Linked DNA regions of Leucothrix mucor DSM 2157. The protein of the gene in region 3 binds, or shares a complex with, the protein of the main gene of each other region. Links are inferred from orthologs where the notes say so. Each region holds a gene or a part of one and is shown on either strand. Other genes may lie near its edges. The genes, in order: tsaE, tsaB and tsaD.

What was found.
Region 1: the proteins of tsaD (region 3) and tsaE are in contact, whole or in part, in a crystal structure (PDB 6N9A), measured with the Thermotoga maritima proteins. The link is inferred for Leucothrix mucor DSM 2157 from one-to-one orthologs. Residues at the interface, in WP_004082750.1 of Thermotoga maritima: Cys10, Asp11, Arg49, His50, Leu82, Gly84, Gly135, Gly136, Glu154, Thr155, Leu156, Asp157, Asp158, Ser159, Glu162, Asp165, Lys166, Arg169, Leu170, Tyr175, Lys213, Thr214, Leu217, Tyr218, Gln221, Arg222, Asn324; in WP_004082108.1 of Thermotoga maritima: Leu37, Gly38, Lys46, Lys57, Val59, Lys60, Ser61, Thr63, Phe64, Thr65, Leu66, Met67, Val69, Pro71, Tyr82, Arg83, Leu84, Asp86, Asp88, Phe89, Asp93, Ile128, Asp130, Glu131, Arg134.
Region 2: the proteins of tsaD (region 3) and tsaB are in contact, whole or in part, in a solved structure (PDB 4WQ4), measured with the Escherichia coli proteins. The link is inferred for Leucothrix mucor DSM 2157 from one-to-one orthologs.

Annotation. Positions count from the first base shown.
Region 1 is NZ_ATTE01000001.1:302,417-305,532, forward strand. The notes cover bases 141-3,099. They hold tsaE (tRNA (adenosine(37)-N6)-threonylcarbamoyltransferase complex ATPase subunit type 1 TsaE), read right to left. Parts: upstream 1,866-3,099; coding sequence 1,416-1,865; downstream 141-1,415. Other genes in these bases: LEUMU_RS24090 (N-acetylmuramoyl-L-alanine amidase), read right to left, coding at 141-1,304; queG (tRNA epoxyqueuosine(34) reductase QueG), read left to right, coding at 1,929-3,008. In the rest of the region: more of LEUMU_RS24090, read right to left, coding at 42-140; LEUMU_RS0101470 (S1 family peptidase), read left to right, coding at 3,110-3,116. UniProt on the Escherichia coli protein: Required for the formation of a threonylcarbamoyl group on adenosine at position 37 (t(6)A37) in tRNAs that read codons beginning with adenine.
Region 2 is NZ_ATTE01000001.1:2,271,846-2,275,002, reverse strand. Bases 101-3,100 are described here. They hold tsaB (tRNA (adenosine(37)-N6)-threonylcarbamoyltransferase complex dimerization subunit type 1 TsaB), read left to right. Parts: upstream 101-1,252; coding sequence 1,253-1,948; downstream 1,949-3,100. Other genes in these bases: LEUMU_RS27950 (lytic transglycosylase domain-containing protein), read left to right, coding at 3,099-3,100; truD (tRNA pseudouridine(13) synthase TruD), read left to right, coding at 1,949-2,989; yoaA (DNA repair helicase YoaA), read left to right, coding at 101-1,256. Also shown: more of yoaA, read left to right, coding at 1-100; more of LEUMU_RS27950, read left to right, coding at 3,101-3,157. UniProt on the Escherichia coli protein: Required for the formation of a threonylcarbamoyl group on adenosine at position 37 (t(6)A37) in tRNAs that read codons beginning with adenine.
Region 3 is NZ_ATTE01000001.1:797,507-800,632, reverse strand. What follows is about bases 109-3,077. They hold tsaD (tRNA (adenosine(37)-N6)-threonylcarbamoyltransferase complex transferase subunit TsaD), read right to left. Parts: upstream 2,116-3,077; coding sequence 1,102-2,115; downstream 109-1,101. Other genes in these bases: creD (cell envelope integrity protein CreD), read left to right, coding at 2,196-3,077; LEUMU_RS0103545 (cytochrome-c peroxidase), read left to right, coding at 109-1,137. Also shown: more of LEUMU_RS0103545, read left to right, coding at 1-108; more of creD, read left to right, coding at 3,078-3,126.

The DNA.
Region 1 (3,116 bases), 490 kb from region 3 along the record:
ACGCGGCCAAGTCACATCGAATACTGTTTTCCGGTCGATGTTTAACCGGATTGATGCTCGGACTGAGTCGTTGCATAACGTGGATCACGGGCTTCCAGGGCCAGCTTATAACTACGAATTCCCCGATATACCGCGCTAGCCAATTTCTCTTGGTAGTGTGGTGTTTTCAGTTGTTTCTCTTCACGAGGATTCGAAATAAATGCAGTCTCAATCAGCATGGATGGAATATCTGGTGAGCGCAACACACCAAAGTTCGCACTTTCCACTACCTTACGTGCCAGGCGGTTAACCGTTCCAAGCTCAGACAATACTTCTTTCGCTAAATCAAAACTGTCATCCAAAGCAGCAGACTGTGTTAGATCCAGCAATACTTCAGACAGTACGCGGTTATCAGACTGCAGCGTGGTACCAGCCATTTCAACGCCGCCACCATTCTCACTTTTTGCCAACCAATAAGCCATCTCACTGGATGCGCCTTTGTCAGACAATATATACACAGAAGAGCCAGTCACTGTTTTGTTGGTGTTAGCATCTGCGTGTACAGAGATAAATAAGTCAGCACCATTAGCGCGAGCAATCTCGATACGCTTACGCAAAGTAATGTACTTGTCGCTATCGCGTGTTAAGAAAGCCTTCATACCTTTGGTATTGTCGATGTGCTTTTTCAGTCGACGAGCGATCTGCAGTACAACATCCTTCTCATAAGTACCGTGCTTGCCTACCGCGCCAGAATCATATCCACCGTGGCCAGGATCAATCGCAACATTAAAGTTACGTGAGCCGGCTTTTGCTTGGCTGGCAACAGGTTTTAGCGCTTGCTTAGGTGCAGGAGCGGCTGCCGCAGCAACGACCGCTGCAGAAGCGGTACTATTGTTATCATCCAGTACAATCTCTAACAGGTACTTACCTGAGGACTGACTGAGTGATGCTTTAGCTTTAGTCTTTTGTGCCATATCCAGCACAATTCTCAGATCATCGTCGTTACGCATTGCATAACGCAGACGGCTAACTAAGCTGGTGGGTCTGTCACTATTAAGCTTCAATGCGCCGGCTGCCTTAGCACCCTTAAGGTCAAGAACAACGCGGTTAGGCGAGCTTAATGTAAATAATTTGTGCTCAATCGAACGATCAAGTTCGAACACGATGTGTTGTTGGTTTCGACCATTACGCATCGAAACTGACTTAACCAATGCTTTGCTATCCTTAGCTGCAAGGTGAGGGGCATAGACCATGGTTCCTAAGACACCAACTGATTTTGCCAGTGTCAGAACGAAATCCCTTCTTTTCTGATTGTTAACTTCCATTTGGACCGCTCTATAGTATTACCAGACTTACAGTGCATAAGATAAACGCATTAGCCTGATAAGATCAAGTAGATTTTACATTAAATCTATAAGTCTATGTTTTTTATTGAATTAAGGTGTTTCGATTGTGGCAGTTCGGCCATCACCCGCATAGCTTAAAGTTACGACAATATCGGCCTTGGGTAAAAAGCCTTTGGCTTGGTCGGGCCACTCAATTAAACACAGTGCATCTGGCCTGAAATAGTCGCGCACACCGAGATACTCCAGCTCTTCTGGGTCGGACAGACGGTATAAATCAAAATGGTAAATGTCGCGTCCTGCCAGACTATAGGGCTCAACCAGAGTATAAGTGGGGCTTTTCACCGTTCCTTCAAGCCCCAAGGATCTGAGAAGGCCACGCACTAAGGTAGTTTTGCCAGCGCCAAGATCACCGTGCAGTAGCACTAAGCCACCCACCGGTAACAGACAGGCAAGTTGCCCGCCAAGTTCCATCATAGATTGTTCATCGGCTAAATTTAGTGTGCAGGGGATCTGCAAATTACAGGCTGTATTCGGGTTCATAACTTGGTATCTGGATAGAGATGCTCCATACTATCGCGAAAATCTTAATAGTTCGAGACCGGCATGACGTCATTAGCATCGCAATCAGATCGGCAAGGCTTTGTTGAACGCTTGCAGGAATGGGGGCGGGAGCTGGGTTTTCAGCAGTTGGGCATTAGTAATACAGAGCTTTCTGAAGAAGAGCTGCGTCTGCAGGATTGGCTGGATAAGGGCTATCAGGGTGATATGGCTTGGATGGGCTCGCACGGGGTTAAGCGTAGCCGGCCAGCGTTATTACATGAAGGTACTCGCAGTGTGATTAGCGTGCGAATGGATTATTTGCCCACCGCCAGTACCGATTCTGAAATGGTTTTGAATCATCCTGAGCTTGCTTTCATCTCACGCTATGCGTTAGGGCGTGATTACCACAAAGTACTCAAGAAAAAATTACAGCAGTTAGCGCTACAAATACAAGATGAAATTGGGGCGTTTGGATTTCGGGTATTTGTCGACAGTGCACCGGTGCTAGAAAAGCCGATTGCTGTCAAAGCGGGCTTAGGTTGGGTTGGAAAACACAGCAATATTCTGAGTCGGGATGCCGGTTCATGGTTCTTTCTTGGCGAGATATATGTCGATTTGGAATTGCCGGAAACTGGAGCTGTTCAAGAGCACTGTGGCAGTTGTACCGCGTGTATCGATGTATGTCCGACACAAGCCATTGTTGCGCCATATGTCGTGGATGCCACTCGCTGTATTTCCTATCTGACTATCGAGTTAAAAGGCGTGATTCCTCCGGAATTTAGAGGAGCCATTGGCAATCGTATTTATGGCTGTGATGATTGTCAGTTAATCTGCCCGTGGAATCGTTTTGCCCAGCAAAGTGATGAGCCGGATTACGAAGTTAGGCACCAGCTGGATAGCGCAAGATTACTGGATTTGTTTGCTTGGTCAGAACCCGTATTTTTAGACAAAATGCAAGGCTCTGCTATTCGACGAATCGGTTATACCCGTTGGCAGCGAAATATCGCGGTCGCATTGGGCAATGCACCGTACCACCAACGAATAATTACCGCCCTTATGGAGCAACGCGCCAGCGCCTGTGAACTGGTTGCCGAGCATATCGATTGGGCATTAGACCAACAAAAAACAAAGAGTCAGCACTGATGTTATAAATTATCTGCATCGGCGATTTATTCCTGCGTTATAGGGAATCATTGCTTTTGTGATGTTTGTGGGTGCCAGCTTGAATAGGAGAGAACAACCGGATGTTAC
Region 2 (3,157 bases), 1.5 Mb from region 3 along the record:
CAAGTGCCAATGCGGTGATTTTAGATGAGGCGCATCAGCTTCCGGAAATTGCATCAACCTTTTTCAGCGATACCTTAAGTAGCCGTCAGTTACAGGATTGGAGTCGCGATACTTTAGCGGAGTGTTTAGAGTCTGCTTCTGATATGGGTGACTTGCGCGAGCAGTTGGCTAAGCTGGATAAAACCGTCTTAGACCTACGCTTGGCAATGGATAAGCCTGGCCTGCGTGAGCCATGGTATAAAATCCGCGATAACGAGCCAATTCAACGCGAGCTGCAAAATCTTAGCGATGTAATGGACTTGTTGCTAGGTCAGTTACAAATCGCTAGCGAGCGAAGTAAAGGCCTGCAATCCTGCTATGAGCGTTTATTTGTACAATCCCAACGTCTGCAAAACTTCCAGTCGCCCAAGCCAGAAACCGTGCAGTGGTATGAGACCTATACTCGCTCTTTCTCGCTTATCTCAACCCCATTGGAAATAGCAGAGCCGTTCCGTAAACAGCTTGATGCCTATCCCTGTGCTTGGGTTTTAACCTCAGCAACTCTGGCCGTTGGTCATTCCTTTGAGCATTTCACTCAACGCATTGGGCTAGAAAACCCCAAATCATTGCTATTGGATAGTCCCTTTGATTATTGGAATAATGCGCTGCTGTATGCGCCACCTAATATGCCAGAGCCACAACACGCTGACTTCACTCCTCGGGTTGTGGAAGAAGCGATTCCGGTGATTAAAGCGGCTAAAGGTCGAACCTTTATGCTATTCACCAGTTACCGTGCGCTCAATCAGGCGGCCGAACTGCTGAAGTCAGAGATTGATTATCCGATTTTGGTACAAGGTGATACCTCTCAGGCTGAAATGATTAAACAGTTCAAAGAGCTGGGCAATGCCGTATTACTTGGCACCAGCACGTTCTGGGAAGGTGTGGATGTGCGTGGTGATGCGCTGAGTTGCGTCATTATCGATAAGTTTCCCTTTGCATCCCCAGGTGATCCGGTGCTGGAAGCGCGGATTAAATCGATTCGCGAGCAGGGTCGTAATCCCTTTAATGAATATCAGCTCCCGCAGGCAATTATTGCCATGAAGCAGGGTGTTGGACGTCTGATCCGTGATGAGGCAGATAAAGGGGTATTAATGATTTGCGACCCACGCTTGCGAACTAAATCTTATGGCCGTACCTTCCTTGAAAGTATTCCACGTGTACCGCGCACCAGTAAGCGGGAAGTGGTTGAACGATTCTTTACGAGTATCAGTAAATGAAAATTCTGGCAATTGAAACCGCCACCGAAGCCTGTTCTGCGGCTGTCTACAATGATGGCGAGATTACAGCGCGTTTTGAGTTTGCACCTCGCGAGCATACACAGCTGATTCTTCCGATGCTGGATGATGTACTGGAAGACGCTGGCGTCACACGTGAAGAGCTCGATGCGATTGCTTTTGGCTGTGGACCCGGTGCTTTTACGGGCTTGCGAATTGCTGTGGGCATTGCTCAGGGCTTAGGCTTGGCGTTGAACAAGCCACTGATTCCAATTTCAACCCTAGCCACTATGGCTGAGTTAGTGCTGGAAAATCAACCCGATGCTGAAGGTAATTATATTGCAGCCTTAGATGCTCGTATGGGTGAGGTTTATTGGGGTGAATACGCAAAGCAAGGTGATGAGCTAGTGCTGATTGGTGAAGAGCAAGTCTCTGCACCTGAAGTTTTAACTGAATATGGTAAGCCCGCCATTGTGTTTGGTAGCGGTTGGGAGGCTTATCAAGAGACCTTCCTGCAGAATCCTCCACCTTGGATTAAAGGGATTATCCGTGAAGTATTCCCAAGTGCCTACTATGTTGCGAAGCTTGCGGCTGCCGCATGGCTGCGTGGTGAAACCATCGATGCAGCAGACGCTGAACCGGTTTATTTGCGTAATAACGTTGCCTTGAAAAAAGGCGAGCAGGGTAAGACTTAAATGATGGATCTTCAACGGACAGCGAACGCTGCCAATTTTCGTGGCGACATTCGTACTACTCACGCCGACTTTCAGGTTGATGAAATTCCTGATTTTGAACCCAGTGGTGAAGGTGAACATGTCTGTGTGAAAATTCGTAAGGACGGGCAGAATACCGAATGGACTGGCCGCCAGCTCGCTGATATCGCAGGTATTGCGCGCCGTGATGTGTCGTATGCCGGATTAAAAGATCGTCATGCGATTACAACGCAGTGGTATAGCGTCTGGTTGCCGGGCAAAGAAGCACCGGATTGGCAGCCACAATTACCAGAATCCATTCAAATTATTGAGCAAGTGCGCCATAACCGTAAATTGCGAATTGGTACTCTTAAAGGCAATCGCTTTAAGTTAGTAATCCGTAACTGTGAAGGTGATAAAACTCAGTTAGAATCCTGTCTCGCAGCCATTCGTAAAGATGGTGTACCTAACTATTTTGGTGTGCAGCGCTTTGGTCACGATCAGCAAAACATTGTCCGCGCGACTTCGTGGTTTGAAGGTCACAGTAAACCAAAGGCTAGCAAGCAACGTGGAATGTATCTTTCTGCGGCTAGATCCTTGATTTATAACCACTGCTTGTCACAACGTGTGGCACAGGGGCAGTGGAGTTCGGCAGTTGATGGTGATGTCTTTAAGCTTGATGGAACCAATAGTTGTTTCTATGAGCCGTTAAATGACACCTTGATCCAACGGGTTACTGAGCTTGATTTGCATCCAACAGGTCCATTGTGGGGTGCTGGTGAGCTGGTTTCTCAGGGCGAAGTTGCCGCATTGGAGTCCTCAATGACTGAGGTGTTTCCGGTGCTGTGTGCGGGTCTTGAAAAGCATGGTTTAAAGCAAGAGCGCCGCTCGCTACGAGTGATGGTGGGTGAGCTTGAGCACCAATGGTTAAGTGATGATTGCCTGGAATTGAGCTTTTCATTACCGCCAGGAAGTTATGCCACGAGTGTGCTGCAGGAGCTAGGTGAGTTTCGGGATGCGACTGAACTTCCGACCGAAACCTAGGACTAAGTCTTTTTAGAAGACAAGTACATCGGGCCAAACTAATAGTTTTATGAACATTCCGACGATAATAAGGCGAAGACTAGCGCTTAGCCTGCTGTGCGGTGGGTTAGTGCTGGCGCAACCAGTGTTAGCCGCAAGCTGTTTAACCGCTCAACCTGGTACGCTACT
Region 3 (3,126 bases):
GGCGGTGATAATCTTTCGTTGCCTGTTGGCGTTGGCAGTACCCAAGTTAATTTGCTGGGCCCAGGCCGACAACTCAGTGAAGCGGACTTTATTAATGTACCGCGAAACGCACCAACGACCTTCAATGTGGCGCTTTGGAAAAAGCACATGTTCCACGATGGACGCGTCAAGCGTTTGGATCAATACTCGATTGAAACACCAGATACCGGTTTTAACAAAGCCGATGCACTGGGTGGCGAAAATCTGGTTCAAGCCCAAGCCCGCTTCCCGATCACCTCCATAGAAGAAATGCGTGGTGGTTTTATGTCGGACGCCTTAACTCAAACCTTACGCCGCTCATTAACTGATCGCCTAAAGCAAAACTGGGAAAGCTCATTTCGCAAAGCCTTTAATGATAAGAGCACGCCGATTGGCGATTTGATTACGGAGCAGAATGTATCTGAAGCGCTTGCTGATTATGAGCGCTCGCAATTGTTTATTGATAATCCGTGGAAAGCCTATATTGCAGGTGATCAACAGGCGATTTCTGAATCTGCCAAGCGTGGGGCTAATCTGTTCTTTAAGCCGCAAAGCCAAGGCGGCGCAGACTGTGCCAGCTGTCATAGCGGTGATTTTTTCACGAACGAAGAGTTCTACAATACAGGCATGCCACAGATTGGCGAGGGTAAGCCGTTACACGCTGGCGATACCAGTCATGATGACCAAGGCTGCTTTATTATTTCCGGCAAGGAAGATGATCGCTACCGTTTCCGCACGCCTAGTTTGCTGAATGTGGAAGTCACCGGCCCTTGGGGGCATAACGGTGCGTACACATCACTGGAAGCAGTCACTGCTCACATGCTTAACCCTCAAAAGGCGCTTAAGCAATATGACCCGAAACAGTTACAGCAAACGGGTATTCGCCAGAAAAGCCTGGAGCGTAGCCGCCAAGGCAGCTTAAAAGCAGGTATCGACATTAAGCCGGTCGCTAATAGTAGTAAGCAAGATATTGATGACTTGGTGGCGTTTATGAAAACACTGACCGACCCTTGCGTGAAGAGTCGTCAGTGCCTAAGCCCTTGGATTCCGGCGGCGAATGCCAATGATCCGGATGGCAATATGTTACACGGCGTCGGGCAAGACGGTCAGCGTCTCTAAGGACCAGCGCGGTTTTGGTGAGATGGTAGCGGGTTCAAACTGGCCCGCTGCCAACCGTAAGGCACCGGCATAAGCAATCATCGCACCATTATCCGTACAGAATGCTTGTCTTGGGAAGAACACTTCCGCCCTTAACTCATCTAATTTTGCGCGCAAGCGCTTATTTGCGCCCACTCCACCAGCCACTACCATGCGCTGATAGCCTGTTTGCTTTAATGCCCGATCGCATTTAATCGCTAAAGTATCCACTACCGCTTCCTGAAAAGCATGGGCGATATTGGCTTTATCTTCCGGAGTCTGTGCCGATTGATTCCACGCTTGTAGCGCAGCCGTTTTCAATCCGCTGAAACTAAAATCTAATCCAGGGCGATTCACCATTGGCCGTGGGAATTTATATTCACCAGGTACACCCTGCTCGGCGAGTTTCGCCAGCTCTGGTCCACCGGGGTAGGATAAGCCCAGCATTTTGGCGGTCTTATCAAACGCTTCACCGACTGCATCATCCACCGACTCACCCAGAATCACATAATCGCCGACAGCTTTCACCTGAACCAACATGGTGTGACCGCCAGAGACCAGCAGTGCCACAAAGGGAAATTCAGGTGCTGAATCTTCCAGCATTGGGGCTAATAAATGCCCTTCCATATGATGCACGGCCAAAGCGGGAATATTCAGACTCCAAGCCATGGTCCGCCCGACTGATGCACCGACCATCAACGCGCCAATTAAGCCCGGCCCTGAGGTATAGGCAATGCCATCCAAATCATTCAGGGTCAAGCCTGCATCGCTGAGCGCTTCACGCACTAGCGGCACCAGCTTGCGAATATGATCGCGGGACGCCAGCTCCGGCACTACGCCACCGTACTCGGCATGCATCGCAACCTGACTATATAATCGCTCCGATAATAATCCGGCCTCAGTGTCGTAAACCGCAACACCTGTCTCATCACAGGATGACTCAATCCCTAATACTTTCATCAGCTTTAATGTACCCCTTCAATCCTGTATGCTCTGCCAGATTATCACTCTTGTTGCGTTGAACGCGTCTGACACTATTTATGGACCAACAATCTACAAAAGAAACGCCTGCGGGTAAACTGCAATCGATTCGCTATTCACTTGGTTTTCGCAGTATTTTGATCGGTTTTATCGCAGCGGCGATGCTAATCCCTTTATTTCTTGCAAAACAAGTGGTCAGCGACCGCACCTATTACTACCGCACCGCGATCTCCAGCATTGCCGATACCTGGGGCACTCAGCAAGTGATTGCCGGCCCTATTCTGGTCGTGCCTTATACCGAGCATATTATCAGTATAGACACGGTAACGGATGATAAAGGTGAAACCCGTACGGTTACCCGCGATATTTTCAATGAAAAAACCATTGTGCTGCTACCCAAAGATTTGCGCATCGACACTCAAATACTGGAAAAGCACCGCAAGCGCGGCATTTACGATGCGCTAGTCTACACGGCTGACATTGAAATGAGTGGGCATTTTGATATGAATGCCCTGCCTGATATCGACTCCAAGCAAAAGCGAGTACGCTGGAAAGATGCATGGCTAGCCGTCGGTATGAGTGATACCAAAGCCATTGATGAAACGCTGCCACTGCGTTGGGATAGCAATACCACTGCGCCACTGCGCCCCGGTACGCTACTGCCAAACCTGCTACCGCAAGGTTTTCATGCCAGCATGAAGGATCTGGAGCGGGATTTGATTCTGCCGGAATTTAAGATCAAATTCAGCGTGAATGGCAGTGAAGGCCTAAGCTTTGCCCCAGTTGGAGAAAGCACCACGGCCAATATCAAATCCGGATGGCCACACCCTAGCTTTATTGGCGATATTCCACCAGTTCGCTCTATTGTCACTAGCAAAGGCTTTGATGCACAGTGGCAAGTGCCCAATATCGCTCGCAACTATCCTCAGAATTGGTTATTGGGTGAGGAAAAGCATGATCTCTATGCGCTAAAATCAGGCGTTAAACTGT